DNA from 2 places in the Pseudonocardia sp. ICBG601 genome. Region 2 is predicted to be linked to the other one. Evidence: riboswitches for the same ligand, from Rfam matches in the RefSeq annotation. Region 2 holds a riboswitch; the other holds the start of a gene.
The links. Region 2 has a riboswitch for S-adenosylmethionine ahead of KPL57_RS16605 (GNAT family N-acetyltransferase). Riboswitches for the same ligand answer to the same signal wherever they lie in the genome.
Positions count from the first base shown of each region.

Region 1: linked by a shared signal. The riboswitch ahead of KPL57_RS64395 (aminotransferase class V-fold PLP-dependent enzyme) and the one ahead of KPL57_RS16605 (GNAT family N-acetyltransferase) in region 2 are both predicted to bind S-adenosylmethionine.

Region 1 is NZ_JAHLJA010000253.1:309-7,919, reverse strand. It holds gene KPL57_RS64410 (antibiotic biosynthesis monooxygenase) at 1-106, opposite strand, end outside; gene KPL57_RS64405 (helix-turn-helix transcriptional regulator) at 213-590, shown strand; gene KPL57_RS64400 (Fur family transcriptional regulator) at 587-1,039, shown strand; gene KPL57_RS64395 (aminotransferase class V-fold PLP-dependent enzyme) at 1,048-2,406, opposite strand; SAM riboswitch class IV at 2,450-2,564, opposite strand; gene KPL57_RS64390 (hypothetical protein) at 2,638-3,318, shown strand; gene KPL57_RS64385 (DUF2795 domain-containing protein) at 3,390-3,767, shown strand; gene KPL57_RS64380 (hypothetical protein) at 3,806-4,198, opposite strand; gene KPL57_RS64375 (isoprenyl transferase) at 4,219-5,019, opposite strand; gene KPL57_RS64370 (hypothetical protein) at 5,073-5,435, opposite strand; gene recO (DNA repair protein RecO) at 5,659-6,495, opposite strand; gene era (GTPase Era) at 6,516-7,418, opposite strand; partial or broken gene KPL57_RS64355 (L-2-hydroxyglutarate oxidase) at 7,415-7,611, opposite strand, start outside.
Region 2 is NZ_JAHLJA010000046.1:35,140-43,232, reverse strand. It holds gene KPL57_RS16630 (LLM class flavin-dependent oxidoreductase) at 1-52, shown strand, start outside; gene KPL57_RS16625 (OsmC family protein) at 163-648, opposite strand; gene KPL57_RS69760 (ABC transporter permease) at 1,347-2,138, shown strand; gene KPL57_RS16615 (glycine betaine ABC transporter substrate-binding protein) at 2,194-3,234, shown strand; gene KPL57_RS16610 (ABC transporter ATP-binding protein) at 3,215-3,952, shown strand; SAM riboswitch class I at 3,953-4,045, shown strand; gene KPL57_RS16605 (GNAT family N-acetyltransferase) at 4,267-4,788, shown strand; gene KPL57_RS16600 (amino acid ABC transporter permease) at 4,785-5,744, shown strand; gene KPL57_RS16595 (amino acid ABC transporter ATP-binding protein) at 5,741-6,520, shown strand; gene KPL57_RS16590 (ABC transporter substrate-binding protein) at 6,556-7,542, shown strand; gene KPL57_RS16585 (LysR substrate-binding domain-containing protein) at 7,554-8,093, opposite strand, start outside.

The DNA of each region.
Region 1 (7,611 bases), on a different contig from region 2:
CGCGGAAGGCCGGCCGGGCGGCGAGGAGTTCCAGGGCGCGGGCCACGCGCGCGGTGAACGCGGACTCCTCGGAGGGAGACACGCGGAAGCGGCAGACCAGCAGCACGGCGCGACGATAACGAACACGCCTACCATGTCGGGTGCGGCCTGTACGGCACAGCAGCGCCGGAGGGTGTGGCCGCCGCCTCCGGAGGAACGGACGGGTCCACCACATGTCTGCCGCAGCCCAGACCACGCACGCACCGGGAGTCGGCCCGGGCGCGGACGACGACCACCACCCCGCGCCAGAGCCGGGCCCGACCCGCGACCCGCGCACGCTGGCCGCCGCGGGCGACCTGCTGCGGGCACTCGCCGCGCCGGTCCGGATCGCCATCGTGCTGCAGCTGCTGGAACACTCGCGGTGCGTCCACGACCTGGTGGACGCGCTCGGGGTCACCCAGCCCCTGATCAGCCAGCACCTGCGGGTCCTCAAGGCCGCCGGGGTGGTCGAGGGCGAGCGGAAGGGCCGCGAGGTGCTGTATTCGCTGGTGGACGACCACCTGGCGCACATCGTGGTGGACGCCGTCGCCCACGTCGAGGAGGACACGTGACGGAGACGACCGGCCGGACGACCGCGGCGGCGGTCACCGAGCGGTCCACCGCCGGGCCGCGCGGCATCCGCGCCACCCGGCAGCGGGCCGCCGTCACCGCGCTGCTGGACCGGCTGGACGACTTCCGGTCCGCCCAGGAGATCCACGAGGAGCTGCGGCGCGCCGGCGAGGGCATCGGCCTGACCACGGTCTACCGGACCCTGCAGACCCTTGCCGACGGCGGCGAGGTCGACGTGCTGCGGGTCGCGTCCGGCGAGGCCGTCTACCGGCGCTGCGAGACCGAGCACCACCACCATCACCTCGTGTGCCGCCGGTGCGGCGCCGCCGTCGAGATCGAGGGTCCGGCGGTGGAGTCCTGGACCGAGTCGGTCGCCCAGAAGCACGGCTTCACCGAGGTGTCGCACACCCTCGAGGTCTTCGGCCTCTGCGGCCGCTGCTCGGCGGGCTGAGACCGGGCTCAGTCCCCGCAGCCGGGGACGGCGGGCAGCTCCCGGTCGCGGGCGAACGGGTCCGCCGGACGCGGGTCCGGGGTCGGCGCCCACCGGCCGTCGACGAGGGCGTAGGTCCAGGCCGGGCCGCGCCGTGCCAGATCGGTCAGCGCGTCGACCAGCCGGTCGACGTCGGAGGAGCCGGTGCGCAGGCCCAGCGACGCGCGCACGGCGTCGCGGCCGCCGGTGAGCCGCGCCAGCAGCGGGTGGGCGCAGAACCGGCCGTCGCGGACCCCGATGCCGTACTCGGCCGACAGCGCCGCCGCGACCAGCCCGGCGGACAGCTCGCCCAGGGTGAACGAGACGGTCGCGGTGCGGTCGCCCGCGTCGTCGAAGCAGGACAGGGTCCGCAGGCCGGGGACCGTCGCCAGGCCGGCGTGCAGGCGGTCGGCCAGCTCGCGCTCGTGGGCGGGCACGATGTCGTCGATCAGCGGGTCCAGGCTCCGGCAAGCCGCTCCGAGCGCGGCGGCACCGAGCACGTTCGGGGTGCCGCCCTCGTGCCGCTGCGGCGACGGCAGCCACTCCGTGACCGTGCCGCCGCCCGGGCCGTCGGCGACGGACACGGATCGGACCGCTCCCCCGCCCGCGACGTGCGGGTCGGCGGCGTCGAGCCAGTCCCGGCGGCCGACGAGGACCCCGGCGCCGTAGGGCGCGTAGAGCTTGTGCCCGGACAGCGCGACGTAGTCCGCGTCCCACCCGGCCAGGTCGACGCGCCGGTGCGGGGCGAGCTGGGCGGCGTCGACGCACAGCCGGGCACCCGCGGCGTGCGCGATCCGCGCGATCTCGGCGACCGGGAGGAGCTCGCCGGTCACGTTGGACGCCCCGGTGACCGCGACCAGCGCGGCGTCGGGACGGGCGGCGAGCTCGGCCCGCAACGCATCGAGCGTCGCCGCCACGGTGGCGGCGGCGGGCACGACGCGGTGCTCGCGGTCGCGCCAGGCCAGCAGCGTCGCGTGGTGCTCCAGGTCCAGGGTCACCACCGGGCCGGGGACGGCGCGGGCGAGCAGGCCGAGCGCGTCGGTGGTGTTGCGGGTGAACACCACGACGTCGTCGGCGCGGGCCCGGACGAACCGGGCGACGTCGGCGCGGGCGTTCTCCACGAGCGCGGTGCAGACCTTCGAGGTCCAGCCGGCGCCGCGGTGCACGCTGCCGTGGTAGGGCAGCACCTCGGCGACGTGGGCAGCGACCGGCTCCAGCGCCGGCGCCGACGCGGCGGAGTCGAGGTCGCAGTAGCGGGCCCACCGGCCGTCGACGAGCGGGACCGTGAGGTCCGCACCGACGACGCGGGGCAGGGCGTGCTGGACGGGACGTGGCAGGGCGAGGGTCATGATCGGGCCTCCGGCCGATCTCGGGGACCCGGCGTGGCGCACGGATCCGCGCTTGCCGACTGCGGGTGTCGCGTCGGCCCGGTCATCACCCGGGGCACCCCACCGCGGAGGAGGGTTGCCGTCCAGCGAGCCGGGGCTTCGCGCTGGCACTCGTGACCTTCGGCGACGAAACTAGCAGACCGTCTCAGATGGAGACACGTGAGCATCGCCACCCCGGATAGCGTCTGACCGATGACGGACACGCACCCCGCGCCCACCACGGTCCGGCGGATCGACGTCCCGGAGTCCGGCGAGCTGGCCCAGCTCGCCGCCGTCTTCGAGGACCTGCAGTACGTGCTGCGCTGCTGCGAGCACCTGGTCACCGCCCTGGGCGGGCCCGAGTCCGGGCCGGTGCGGGTGGACGCCGACCCGGCGCTGGTCGAGGCCCTGTGGACCGGCGCCCTGATCGGCTACGTGCGGTGCTTCTCCGGCCGGACGAAGACGCTGACCACCGACGACCTGACGTCGCTGGAGCTCGACGGGGACGTCAGCGGGTTCCACGACATGGTGTTCAAGCTCCGCGATCACTACGCCTCCCGGCACGTGAACCCGCGCGAGTCGTACTCGATCGGCGTGGCCCAGTCCAACGACGGGACGCCCCGGGGCGTCGCCGTCGTCTCCACCCCGCGCCCGCTCGTCGACGAGACGACGGTCCGGCTGCTCGGCCGGGTCGCCTACAGCCTGTCCGGCCTGGTGGACGCCCGGCTGAAGAAGTCCCAGAACGACGTCCTCGGCGTCGCGCACGGGATGACCGCGGGCCAGCTGGCGGGGCTGCCGCTGGTGCACCTCGACGGCAGCGGCGAGGCGGCCCCGGAGGACGCGGTGACCCGGGACGGCACTCGGGACGGCACCGCGGACGGCCCGGGGAACTGATCCCCGCCGGATGCATCATCCGGCGCACAGCGGCTACCCGGTCGGGACGCATCCCGACGAGAGGTGACCTCATGACCACCCGCACGACGACGTCCGACGCCGTCCGCACCGCCCTGCACGGCCTGGAGTTCCCCGCCGGCAAGGACGACCTGGCGTGGACCGCCGAGCGCAACGAGGCCGACGCCGCGACGGTCGAGGCCCTGCGGGCGGTGCCGGCCGAGGAGCACTACGCCTCGATCGCCGCCGTGGTGGCCGCCGTGGACCTGGCCGACGACGACCCGGCGCGCCAGACCGCGGGCGACACCGCGGACGAGTCGGCCGAGGAGACCGAGCAGCTTCGCGCGCAGCGGCGCACCGAGCACACCCGTCCCGGGCTGTCGGAGTCCACGAAGGACGTGGACCCGGTCAACCCGATCGCCGAGGAGCTCGGCACCAACCGCAAGAAGTGACCCGCGCGGCCGGGGCGGGCACCGCCCCGGCCGGCCGGTCAGCCGCCGACGAGCTCGGCCCGCATGCTCGACGCGGAGGACACGACGAGCATGAGCAGCGTCCCCATCGGACCCTCGCCCAGCCCGGCCGCGGGGAAGGCGTAGCGCAGCGTCACGTCCCAGCCGCGCTCGCCGCGCACCACCCGGGGCGTGCCGAACAGGCCCTCCCCCACCCCGAGCCCGACCCGTCGCGGCACGTCGTGCTCCGGGTCGGCGGAGTCCGGCAGGTCCCACGCCACGACGCAGGTCAGGTTGAGGACGGGCAGCCCCTCCTCCAGCTCGGTCCCCTGCACCACGCACAGCACGCCGCCGTGGGCGAAGGTCAGCGCGCCGTCGTCGGCGGCGGTGACGTCGTGGAACCGCTCCAGCGCACCCTTCGCGGTGGCGAGCATCCCGGTGATCACATCGGTGCTCACGGTGTCACCCCCGTCGCGGCGTCGCCCGTCGCGGCGTCCACGGCCCCGCCGAAACGCCGGTCCCGGCGTGCGTAGATCTCGATCGCCTGCCAGATGTGGCGCCGGTCGAAGTCGGGGAACAGCGTGTCCAGGAAGACCATCTCGGCGTAGGCGCTCTGCCAGAGCAGGAAGTTCGAGGTCCGCTGCTCCCCCGAGGAGCGCACGAACAGGTCGACGTCGGGCATGTCCGGCTCGTCGAGGTGGCGGGCCAGCATCCGCTCGTCGATCTTGTCGGGGTTGATCCGGCCCTCGGCGGCGAGCCGGGCGATCTGGCGCACCGAGTCGACGATCTCGGCGCGGCCGCCGTAGTTGACGCACATGGTCAGGTTCAGCACGTCGTTGCCGCGGGTGCGCTCCTCGGCGATCTCCAGCTCCTTGATCACCGAGCGCCACAGCCGCGGGCGGCGGCCCGCCCAGCGGACCCGGACCCCCATCGCGTCCATCTCGTCGACGCGACGGCGGATGACGTCGCGGTTGAAGCCCATCAGGAACCGGACCTCGTCGGGGCTGCGCCGCCAGTTCTCGGTGGAGAACGCGTACGCCGACAGCCAGCGCACACCGAGGTCGATGCAGCCGCGGGCGACGTCCATCAGCGACGCCTCGCCCCGCTTGTGCCCCTCCGTGCGGGGCAGACCACGGGCGTTGGCCCAGCGGCCGTTGCCGTCCATGACGAGGGCGACGTGGCCCGGCACCAGCTCCGGCGGGATCGCCGGGGGCCGGGCACCGGACGGATGCGGTGCGGGAGGCTGGAACGGCACGTCACCGACCCTACGTCGGGGCCGATGGCCGGGCTCGGCCGCGGTGGTCGGGCTCAGTCGCGCTGGTCGGGCTGGGGCCAGGCCGGCACGGCCGGGTCCTCCAGCCGCTCGATGGTCTCGCGCAGCCGGCGCATCCCGCGGTGCCCGTGGACCCGGTCGACCTCCGACAGCGGTTCGGACTCGTCGGGCCGGATCACCGGCAGCATCGGGATGGCCGGCCAGGCGCCGTCCTCGGTGCGGGCCCGGACCTGACGCATCGCGCGGGTCGGCCCGTCCTGCGGGGACTCCGGCATGACCTCGGTGCGGGCCGGCAGCTGCTGGGTGGGCGGCACCGGGATCCGCTGCGTGGCGGCCGGGAGACGATGGGTGCGAGCGGTGTGGTCGTCGTCCGGCGGCGGTGTGTGGGGTCGGTTCACGACTGCCTCTCCGACGGGGCTGGGGTCCCCTCGATCACAGGAGGATAACGAGACCGCGCAACCGGTTGCCTGTCCTGAGCGACGTTCACCCGGTGGAGTCGGCGGAAGCGCCGTGCGCCGCGACCGGCGGCACCGCGGCGGGCGGCGCACCGGGAACGTCAACCGCTCGACGAAGCATACGGGCCGCTCACGGCAGCCCGATCGGGACACCGGGCCGATCGAACTAGTCGGACAGCGCGTCCGGAGGTGTCGGCGCACCGCCGTCCGGCGGTTCCGGGGCGGTCCCCGGCGCACCCGGCGCGACGACGGCGGCGGGCCGGACCCGGGCGCGGCGGTCGACCAGGGGCAGCGAGCGCAGCTGGCGCTCCAGGTGCCACTGCAGGTGCGCCGCGACCAGGCCGCTGGCCTCCCGCCGGGTCGGGGTGCCCGAGGCGTCGGCGGTGTCCCAGTCGCCGTGCAGCAGCGCCATGAGCAGCGCCACCGTCTCGGGGGCCGGGGGGACCGAGCCCGGCGGGCGGCAGCGCGGGCACACCATGCCGCCCCCGGCGACGGTGAACGACCGGTGCGGGCCGGGCGTCGCGCAGCGCGCACAGTCCGACAGCGACGGCGCCCACCCCGCATGGCTCATGGCCCGCAGCAGGAACGCGTCGAGCACCAGGGCCGGTTCGCGGGCGCCGTCGGCCAGCGCCCGGGTGGCACCGAGCAGCAGCAGGTAGACCCGCAGGCTCGGCTCGCCCTCCTCGGACACCAGCCGGTCCGCGGTCTCCAGGATCGCGCAGCCGCAGGAGTAGGCCGACCAGTCCGCGACGATCGCCGGCGCGAACGCGTCGACGGTCTGGGCCTGGGTGACCACGTCGAGCGTGCGCCCGGTGTAGCACTGGACGTCGACGTGGTTGAACGGCTCCAGCCGGGCGCCCCACCGCGACCGGGTGCGGCGCACGCCCTTGGCGACCACCCGGATCTTGCCGTGCTGACGGGTCAGCATCGTGATGATCCGGTCCGCCTCGCCCAGCTTCTGCACCCGGAGCACGATCCCGGTGTCGCGGTAGAGCTGGGCCACCCACCCAGTCTAGGTTCTCCTCAGAACCCCAGCTTGCGCAGCTGCTTCGGGTCCCGCTGCCAGTCCTCGGCGATCTTCACGTGCAGGTCCAGGTGCACCCGGGTGCCCAGCAGCTTCTCGATCTGGCGACGGGCGTCGCTGCCGACCTGCTTGAGCCGGGCACCGCCCTTGCCGATCACGATGCCCTTCTGGCTGGACCGCTCGACGTAGATGATCGCGTAGATCTCCAGCAGGTCCTTCTTCTCGATCGTCTCCTCGACGACGACGGCGATCGAGTGCGGCAGCTCGTCGCGCACGCCCTCCAGCGCCGCCTCCCGCACGAGCTCGGCCACGAGCACGTCGGTCGGCTCGTCGGTGAGGTCGCCGTCCGGGTAGAGCTGCGGCCCCTCCGGCAGCAGCCCGACCAGCAGGTCCGACAGCAGCGATACCTGGAAGCCCGACCGCGCCGAGGTCGGCACGACCTCGGCGAAGTCCATCAGCGCCGCCACCTCGGTGAGCCGCTCGGCGACCTGCTCGGGGCGGGCGGTGTCGGTCTTGGTGACGACGGCGACCACCGGGGTGTGCGCGGCGATCCGGCCCAGCTCCTCGGCGATGAACCGGTCACCCTTGCCGACCTTCTCGTTGGCGGGCACGCAGAACCCGACGACGTCGACCTCGGACCACGTCTCGCGCACCAGGTCGTTGAGCCGCGACCCGAGCAGGGTCCGGGGGCGGTGCAGCCCCGGGGTGTCGACCAGGACGATCTGGGCGTCCGGTCGGTGCACGATCCCGCGGATCGCGTGCCGGGTGGTCTGCGGGCGCGAGGAGGTGATCACGATCTTCTCCCCGACCAGCGCGTTGGTCAGGGTCGACTTGCCGGCGTTGGGCCTGCCGACGAAGCAGGCGAACCCGGACCGGAAGCCCTCGGGCCGTGCGCCGGTCATGCCGCACCGAGCCGGTCGAGGATCTCGCGGCCGATCGGCAGCGCCGCCGTCGCCGCCGGGGACGGTGCGTTCAGCACGTGCAGGATCGAGCCGGGGCGGCCCGCGCCGTCCGGACCGGCCTGGTCGAGGAACAGGAAGTCGTCGACCAGGGTGCCGTCGGCCTTCACGGCCTGGGCCCGCACCCCGGCGCCTG
Region 2 (8,093 bases):
GTGGGGCCCCGACGACGCCGGCCGTGCGGCCGGGTTCACCGCCGCCGCCTGACCCCGGCCCCTCCCACCGGCCGCTGCCCGGCGCGACGGGCGGGCCGGTCGCACTGGTCCAGCGCGACCGGTCCGCCCGTGCGGTGCGGGGAGCGGGACGGCGGTGCCGGGTCAGTCGGCGTCGGGCAGCGCCACCGGGGTCCAGTCGTTGGCGAACTCCAGGCCGCTGCGCTCGAACAGCTGGGTGACCGGGCACCGCCGCGCGGTCTCCGACACCAGCCGCTCGAACTGCTCGGGCGTCGCGTCGGTCTCGACGGTGGCCCGGACCTGCACCCGGTCGAAGTTGGCGTTGCCCTCGGCGCCACCGACGAGCACCGCGGTGTCGAGGTCACCGTGCACCTCGAAGGTCCAGTGGCCCAGGCGGATCCCCAGGTCCTTCGCGACCAGGCTCGCCGTCACCTGGTTGCACGAGGTCAGGGAGCCGAGTGCGTAGAACAGCGGGCTGGGCGCGGAGTCGGCGCCGCCGAAGGCCGGGTAGGCGTCGGCGGTGAAGACGTGCCCGGCGTCGCCCTCGGGGCGCAGGGTCTGGAAGACCCCGGTGCCCTCGGAGTGCACGACGAACGGAACGACGGTCTGCTTCGGACGGACTGCGGTCATGGGTGTCCTCCCGGACGAGGTCGGTGCGGCGGGAACGGGCGTGCGCAGCGGGCCGGCACCGCCGCCGGGCGGGGTGCGGTGGGCTGCGGGCCGAGGGGGTGACCGGGTCAGCGACAGAGTGCGGACCGGGTACGACCCAGGTCCACGTGCAGGCGCGCGACGAGACGCGCGGTTCCGGTCACGGGAGCGATCGTGTCCGATCCGCTCCACGGGCGGCAAGCCACGCCCGCCCCCCCCGTCCGGTCGGTGGACGAACGGCGGTCGCGGTCCGGACAACGTGGGTCTCCGTCCCGCCGGTCGGGAGACCGGGACGGTCCGGCCGGTGTTACGGGGCCGGTGCGTGGTGTTCCTGACAGCGGGTCCGTCCTTGTCCGCGGCACAGCCGTCCGGTATCTGTTCTACGGTGCCGCGGGGGACGACGGCAGGACGCGCGACGTCCGGCCACCGTCCCCGGTGCACGGTCGGCTGCCGCTGACCGTGCACGCCCCGTCCGGCCCGCCGGCCCCTGCTCCCGCGGGCCCCGGTGGAGGGCGAGCTGCACCCGAACCGTGACCGGCGAGCCCTCAGACGACGGAGCCCTCGTCCGCACCCGTGCCGACGGCCGCGCCTGCGGCCGCCCCCCGGCACGTCGTCCGCGCGCGGACGACCCGGCCCACCCCGGCGCCGGTCCGCGCCCCGTGCCCGCCGAGAGGTCCACCGTGTCCGCGTCCACCGACACCCCGTCCGGGGCGGCTCGTGCCGCACCCCCGTCCCCGCGCCGCCTGGCGTTCGACCCCCGTACCGCGCTGCTCCCGGTCCTGTCGGTGCTGGTGTTCCTCGCCGTCTGGCAGGCCGCCGCGGCGAGCGGGGTCTGGAACGAGACGTTCGTGCCGTACCCGTCGACGGTGTGGCGCGCGTTCGTGGAGGTGTCGACCACCCACGACGGCACCCGCGGCTACGGCGGCTACCTGCTGTGGGAGCACCTTTACATGACCCTGCGCCGGGTCCTGGCCGGTGTCGTCCTCGGTGTGGTCGTCGGTGTGCTGGTCGGTCTGCTCATGGGCACCGTCGGCTGGGTCCGCCGGGTCCTGGAGCCGTGGCTGACGTTCCTGCGGGCACTGCCGCCGCTGGCGTACTTCTTCCTGCTGGTCATCTGGCTGGGCATCGACGAGGCGCCGAAGATCACCCTGCTCGCGCTCGCCGCCTTCCCACCGGCGGCCGTCGCCACCACGGCGGCCGTCGCCGCCGCCCCAGTCGGGTTGGTCGAGGCGGCCCGCGCGCTCGGCGCGACCCGCGGCCAGGTGGTGCGGGACGTCATCGTCCCGTCGGCGCTGCCGGAGACCTTCACCGGCATCCGGCTGGCCGTCGGGATCGCCTACTCCTCGGTCGTCGCGGCCGAGCTGTTCAACGGCATCCCGGCATCGGCGGGATGGTCAAGGACGCCAGCAACTACAACAACACCCCGGTCGTGCTCGTCGGCATCTTCGCGATCGGCATCTCCGGCCTGGTGATCGACGCGCTGCTGCGCGCCGTCGAGCGCCGCACCGTTCCGTGGAGGGGACGAGCATGACCACCCGCACCCGACTGACCGCACTGCTCGTGGGCCTGCTGGCCGTCGGCGTCCTCGCCGGCTGCGCCGTCGGCCCTGCCGGGCAGGACTCCGGCAAGCCGACCATCCGCATCGCCTACCAGAGCTTCCCCAGCGGCGACCTGGTCGCCAAGCACAACCGCTGGCTGGAGGACGCCCTGCCCGACTGGAACGTGCAGTGGACCAAGTTCGACTCCGGCGCGGACATCAACACCGCGTTCGTCGCCGGTGAGCTGGACTTCGGTGCGATCGGGTCCAGCCCGGTCGCCCGCGGGCTCTCCGCGCCGCTGAACATCCCGTACCAGGTCGCGTTCGTGCTCGACGTCGCCGGCGACAACGAGGCGCTCGTCGCCCGCAACGCCACCGGGATCACCGACGTCGCGGGGTTGCGCGGCAAGCGGGTCGCCACCGCGTTCGCGTCCACCTCGCACTACAGCCTGCTCGCCGCCCTGGACCGCGCCGGTCTGAAGCCCACCGACGTGCAGCTGATCGACCTGCAGCCGCAGGCCGCGCTGGCTGCCTGGGAGCGCGGCGACGTCGACGCCGTCTACACCTGGCTGCCGACCCTCGACGAGCTCCGCAAGACCGGGAAGACCCTGGTCACCAGCCGCGAGCTGGCCACGGCCGGCAAGCCGACCCTCGACCTGGGGGTGGTCTCCACCCCGTTCGCCGAGCAGCACCCCGAGGTCGTCGACACCTGGCGCAAGGTCGAGGCCCGCGCCCTGGAGACCGTGCGCAACGACCCGCAGGCCGCCGCGCAGGCCGTCGCCGCCGAGATCGGCACGACCCCCGAGAACGCCGCGTCCCAGCTGAAGCAGGGCGTGTTCCTGTCCCCGCAGGAGCTGGCCTCCGCCGAGTGGCTCGGCACCGACGGCGCCCCGGGCAACCTCGCCCAGAACCTGCAGAGCGCCGCCCAGTTCCTCGCCGCGCAGAAGCAGATCCCCACGGCGCCGGACCTCGCGACCTTCCAGAAGGCGATCTACACGAAGGGTCTCCCGGATGTCCTCGCCGCAGGCTGACACCGACGCTGACACCGACGCCGACACCGATACGGACCCCGACACCGGGGCCGTGGCGGGGGAGGGAGTGCCGGCGATCGCCGCGTCCGGGCTCGGGCACTCCTACCCGGGCCGCCGGGACCGGGTCCACGCGCTCGGACCGCTCGACCTGACCGTCGAGCGCGGCGAGTTCCTGGTGCTGGTCGGGGCCTCGGGCTGCGGCAAGTCGACTCTGCTCCGGCTGGTCGCCGGGTTCGAGCGGCCCACCGACGGGACGCTGACCGTCGCCGGCCGGGCACCCGAGCCGGGTGTCGGCGCCGGCGTGGTGTTCCAGCAGCCGCGGCTGTTCCCGTGGCGCAGCGTCGGCGGCAACGTCGACCTCGCCCTGAAGTACGCGGGGGCGAACCCGTCCGACCGTCCCGTGGCCCGCGAGGGGCTGCTGGAGCGGGTCGGGCTCACCGGTGTCGCGGACCGGCGGATCTGGGAGATCTCCGGCGGCCAGCAGCAGCGGGTCGCGATCGCCAGGGCGCTGGCCGCCGACCGGGACCTGCTGCTGCTCGACGAGCCCTTCGGTGCGCTCGACGCGCTCACCCGCGAACGCCTGCAGGACGACGTGCGCCGGGTCAGCCACGAGACCGGCCGGACCAGCGTGTTCGTCACCCACTCCGCCGATGAGGCGGTGTTCCTCGGCTCCCGGTCCGCGCTTGACACCGGATCGGTGCGTCGGCTGCAGTGGTGAGGTCCATCCAGAGCGGTCGAGAGTCCCGGCTCGTCGACGCCGCAGCAACCCGCCCCGTTCCGGGCAGGGTGCTACCGCCGGGTCCGATGGGAGACCCCGATGCCCCACCGCCCCGCGAGACACCGGCCCGACGCCGGGCAGCGGGCCCGGATCCGGCTGCGCTGGGTCCGTCGCCGGCACGTCGACCTGTGCCGCACCGGCGCCGCGCTCTGTCGCTGACCTCTCCACCCGTGCCCCGCACCGGACCGCCCGCCACCGCGGGCGGCCGGTCCCCGCCTGCCCGAGGGCAGCGCTCGCACCGAGAGGTCCCCACCGTGACCGCGCTCCACCCCGCTCCGCCCACCACCTCCGCCCGTCCGGAGGTCCGCTGGGTCGCCTACACCGACCCGCTCGTCCGCCCGATGCTGGTCGAGCTCGACCAGGAGTACGGCGTCCGCTACGGCCACACCCTCGGCGACCTCGACGCCGAGACCCTCCGCGAGGCGAGCCGGTTCGCCCCACCGTCCGGCGGGGTGGTCCTGCTGCTCGACGGCGGTACCCCCGTCGCGGGGGGCGCCTTCCGCCGGTGGGACTCCGACACCGCCGAGCTCAAGCGGATCTGGACCGGCTCGGCGTACCGCCGCCGCGGCCTGGCCCGCCGGGTGCTCACCGAGCTGGAGGACACGATCGCCGCCCGCGGCTACCGGCGCATCTACCTGACGACCGGTCCGCGCCAGCCCGAGGCCCGCCACCTCTACCTCGCCGCGGGCTACACGCCGCTCTACGACCGGACCCTGCACCCGGAGACGGTCGGGCCGCACCCGTTCGAGAAGTACCTGACCGGGGGCTTCGCGTGAGCAGCCGCACCGAGGCCCGGGCCGCCCCGGGCGCCGTCCCGCCCACCGGGGACGACGCCGCCGGCCTGCGGGTCGTCCCGGCCCGGCACCCGTGGCGGTGGGCGGGGACCGCGGTGGTGGCGGTCCTGGCCGCGATGGCGGTCAACGCGCTGGTCACCAACCCGGCCTGGGACTGGCCGACCGTCGGCCGCTACCTGTTCGCCCCGTCCATCGTGAACGCGGTGCTGCTGACGCTGCAGCTCACGGTGCTCGGCATCGTCGTCGGGTTCGTGCTCGGCACGGTGCTCGCGGTGATGCGGCTCTCGCCCAACCCGCTGCTGCGCTCGGTCAGCTGGACCTACATCTGGATCTTCCGGTCCGTGCCGCTGATCCTGCAGCTGCTGTTCTGGTACAACCTCGCCCTGCTCTACGACCGGCTCTCGATCGGCATCCCGTTCGGGCCGTCGTTCGTCGAGTTCGGCACGATGGAGCTGGTCAGCCCGGTCACCGCGGCGGTGCTGGGGCTCGGCCTGCACCAGGCCGCCTACGCCGCCGAGGTCGTGCGCTCGGGGTTCCTGGGCGTCGACGCCGGCCAGCTGGAGGCCGCCACCGCGCTCGGCATCCCGGCCTGGCGCCGGTTCCGGCGGATCCAGCTGCCGCAGGCGATGCGGATCATCGTCCCGACCGCGGCGAACGAGCTGATCGGCCTGGTCAAGGGCACCTCGGTGGTCTACATCATGGCGCTGTCCGAGCTCTTCTACCAGGTGCAGGTCATCTACACCCGGACCGGACGGGTCATCCCGATGCTGCTTGTCGCCGCCGTCTGGTACCTGGTGCTGACCAGCGCGCTGTCGGTCGGCCAGTTCTACGTCGAGCGGTACTACGCCCGCGGCGCGCAGCGCACGCTGCCACCGACCCCGTTGCAACGCGCGCGGGCCGCGGTGTCCGGACGGCGCCGGCGGGGGGCCACGGCATGACCGCCGCCGGCACTGTCCCGATGGTGGAGCTGCGCGGGGTGCACAAGAGCTTCGGTCCGCTGCCGGTGCTGCGCGGGGTCGACCTGACCGTCGCCCCCGGCGAGGTCACCGTCGTCATCGGGCCGTCCGGGTCGGGCAAGTCCACCCTGCTGCGCACCATCAACCACCTGGAGAAGGTCGACCGCGGCACGGTCCGGGTCGGCGGCGAGCTGATCGGCTACCGGCGGGTCGGCGACCGGTTGCACGAGCTGCCGGAGCGGCGCATCCTGCGCCGGCGCAGCCGGATCGGCTTCGTGTTCCAGAGCTTCAACCTGTTCGCCCACCTGACGGTGCTGGAGAACGTCGTCGAGGCGCCGCTGTCGGCGCAACGCCGCGACCGTGCCACCGTCCACGCCGAGGCCCGTGAGCTGCTCGCCCGGGTCGGGCTCGCCGACAAGGCCGACGAGTACCCGCGGCGGCTGTCGGGCGGTCAGCAGCAGCGCGTCGCGATCGCCCGCGCGCTCGCCCTGCACCCGCAGCTGCTGCTGTTCGACGAACCGACCTCCGCGCTCGACCCGGAGCTCGTCGGCGAGGTCCTCGAGGTCATCTCCGATCTCGCCCGGGACGGCACGACGATGGTCGTGGTCACCCACGAGATCGGCTTCGCCCGCGAGGTCGCCGACACCGTCGTGTTCCTCGACGAGGGCCGCGTCGTCGAGTCCGGCCCGCCCGCCGCGGTGCTCGACACCCCGCGTGAACCCCGTACCCGCGCCTTCCTCGGCGCGGTCCTGCGCTGACCCCGGTCTGCGCCGACCTCCCCACAGGAGTATCGATGTCCCGGATCCCCCGGCCGCTGCGCCACCTGCGCCTCGCGGCCGTCGCCCTCGTCCTGCCCCTGGTCGCCGCCGTCGGCTGCTCCGGCGCCGATCCCGACCAGGCCGCCCCGGTGGACCCCGGGACGGCGGTGAACACCAGCCCGGAGCAGAACCGCGTCCGTGCGGACCGCATCGAGGCCATCGCCGCGACGGTCCCCGCCGCGGTCCGCGAGTCGGGAAAGCTCACCGTGGCCACCACCGGCAGCGGTAACCCGCCGCTGTCCTTCCGCGCCGACGACGACCGCACCGTCATCGGCGTCGAGCCGGACCTGGCCCAGCTCGTCGCGGACACGCTCGGGCTGCGGCTCGACCTGCAGCCGACGTCGTGGGAGAACCTGTTCCTCGGCGTCGAGTCCCCCACCTACGACGCGGGGTTCTCCAACATCACCGTGACCGAGGAGCGCAAGGACAAGTACGACTTCGCGACCTACCGCGTCGACACCGTCACCTTCGAGGCCCGCAACGCGGGGAGGGTGGAGCGGATCGAGAAGCCCGCCGACATCTCCGGGCTCACCATCGGCGTCTCACCCGGCACCAACCAGGAGCAGATCCTGGTCGAGTGGAACCGGCAGAACGAGGCCGCGGGGGTCGCACCGGCGACGATCCAGTACTACCAGAACACCGGTGACTACTACCTCGCCCTGGACTCCGGACGCCTCGACGCCTACCTCGGCCCGAACCCCGGCGTCGCCTACCACGTCGCCACCGGTAGCACGACGAAGGCGGTCGGCTCGCTCAACGGCGGCGGCGGGGGAGTGCAGGCCGACATCGCGGCCATGACCCGCCGCGGCGACGGGCTGGTCGGCCCGATCCACGAGGCGATCGACGCGCTCATCGCGAGCGGCAAGTACGGCGAGGTGCTGGCGCGGTGGCACCTGGAGAACGAGGCGCTGCAGGACTCCCGGATCAACCCGCCCGGGCTGCCGCGCCGGGCGGCGTCCTGAGCGACGCGCGGTCAGCCGGCCGGGGGCGGGTGGTCCCCGGCCGGCGGCAGCACCGCGGCCAGCGCCGCGCTGGCCGTCTCGACCAGCCGGGGGTCGGCCCCGGCCCGGACCCGCAGGTGCAGCGGCTCGGACGGCGCCCCGGGCAGGTCGGTGCACTCCTCCAGCCCCTCGGGTGGGTCGCCCAGCCCGGCGACGAGCGCGACCCCCAGACCACCGCGCACCGCGTTCAGCACCCCGGCGAGGTAGGCGGCCTCCCCGACGACGGTCGCCGCCATCCCGGCGGCGGACAGCGTCTGCAGGGCGCGGCGCCGGATGGTGCACGGCGAGTCGATCACGACCAGCGGCACCGGACCGTCCGCGGGACGACGCCAGCCCGGCGCCGCGTACCAGGTCAGCGGGATCGCCCCGGCGGCGACGCCGGGGCCGTCGACCACGTCGCCGATGTACATCGCCAGATCGAGCGTGCCGCGGTCGACGGCGTCGTTCAGCCGGCTGGAGCGGTCGAGTCGGAAGCGCACCGCGGTGCCGGGGAACACCTCCTGCAGCCGCTC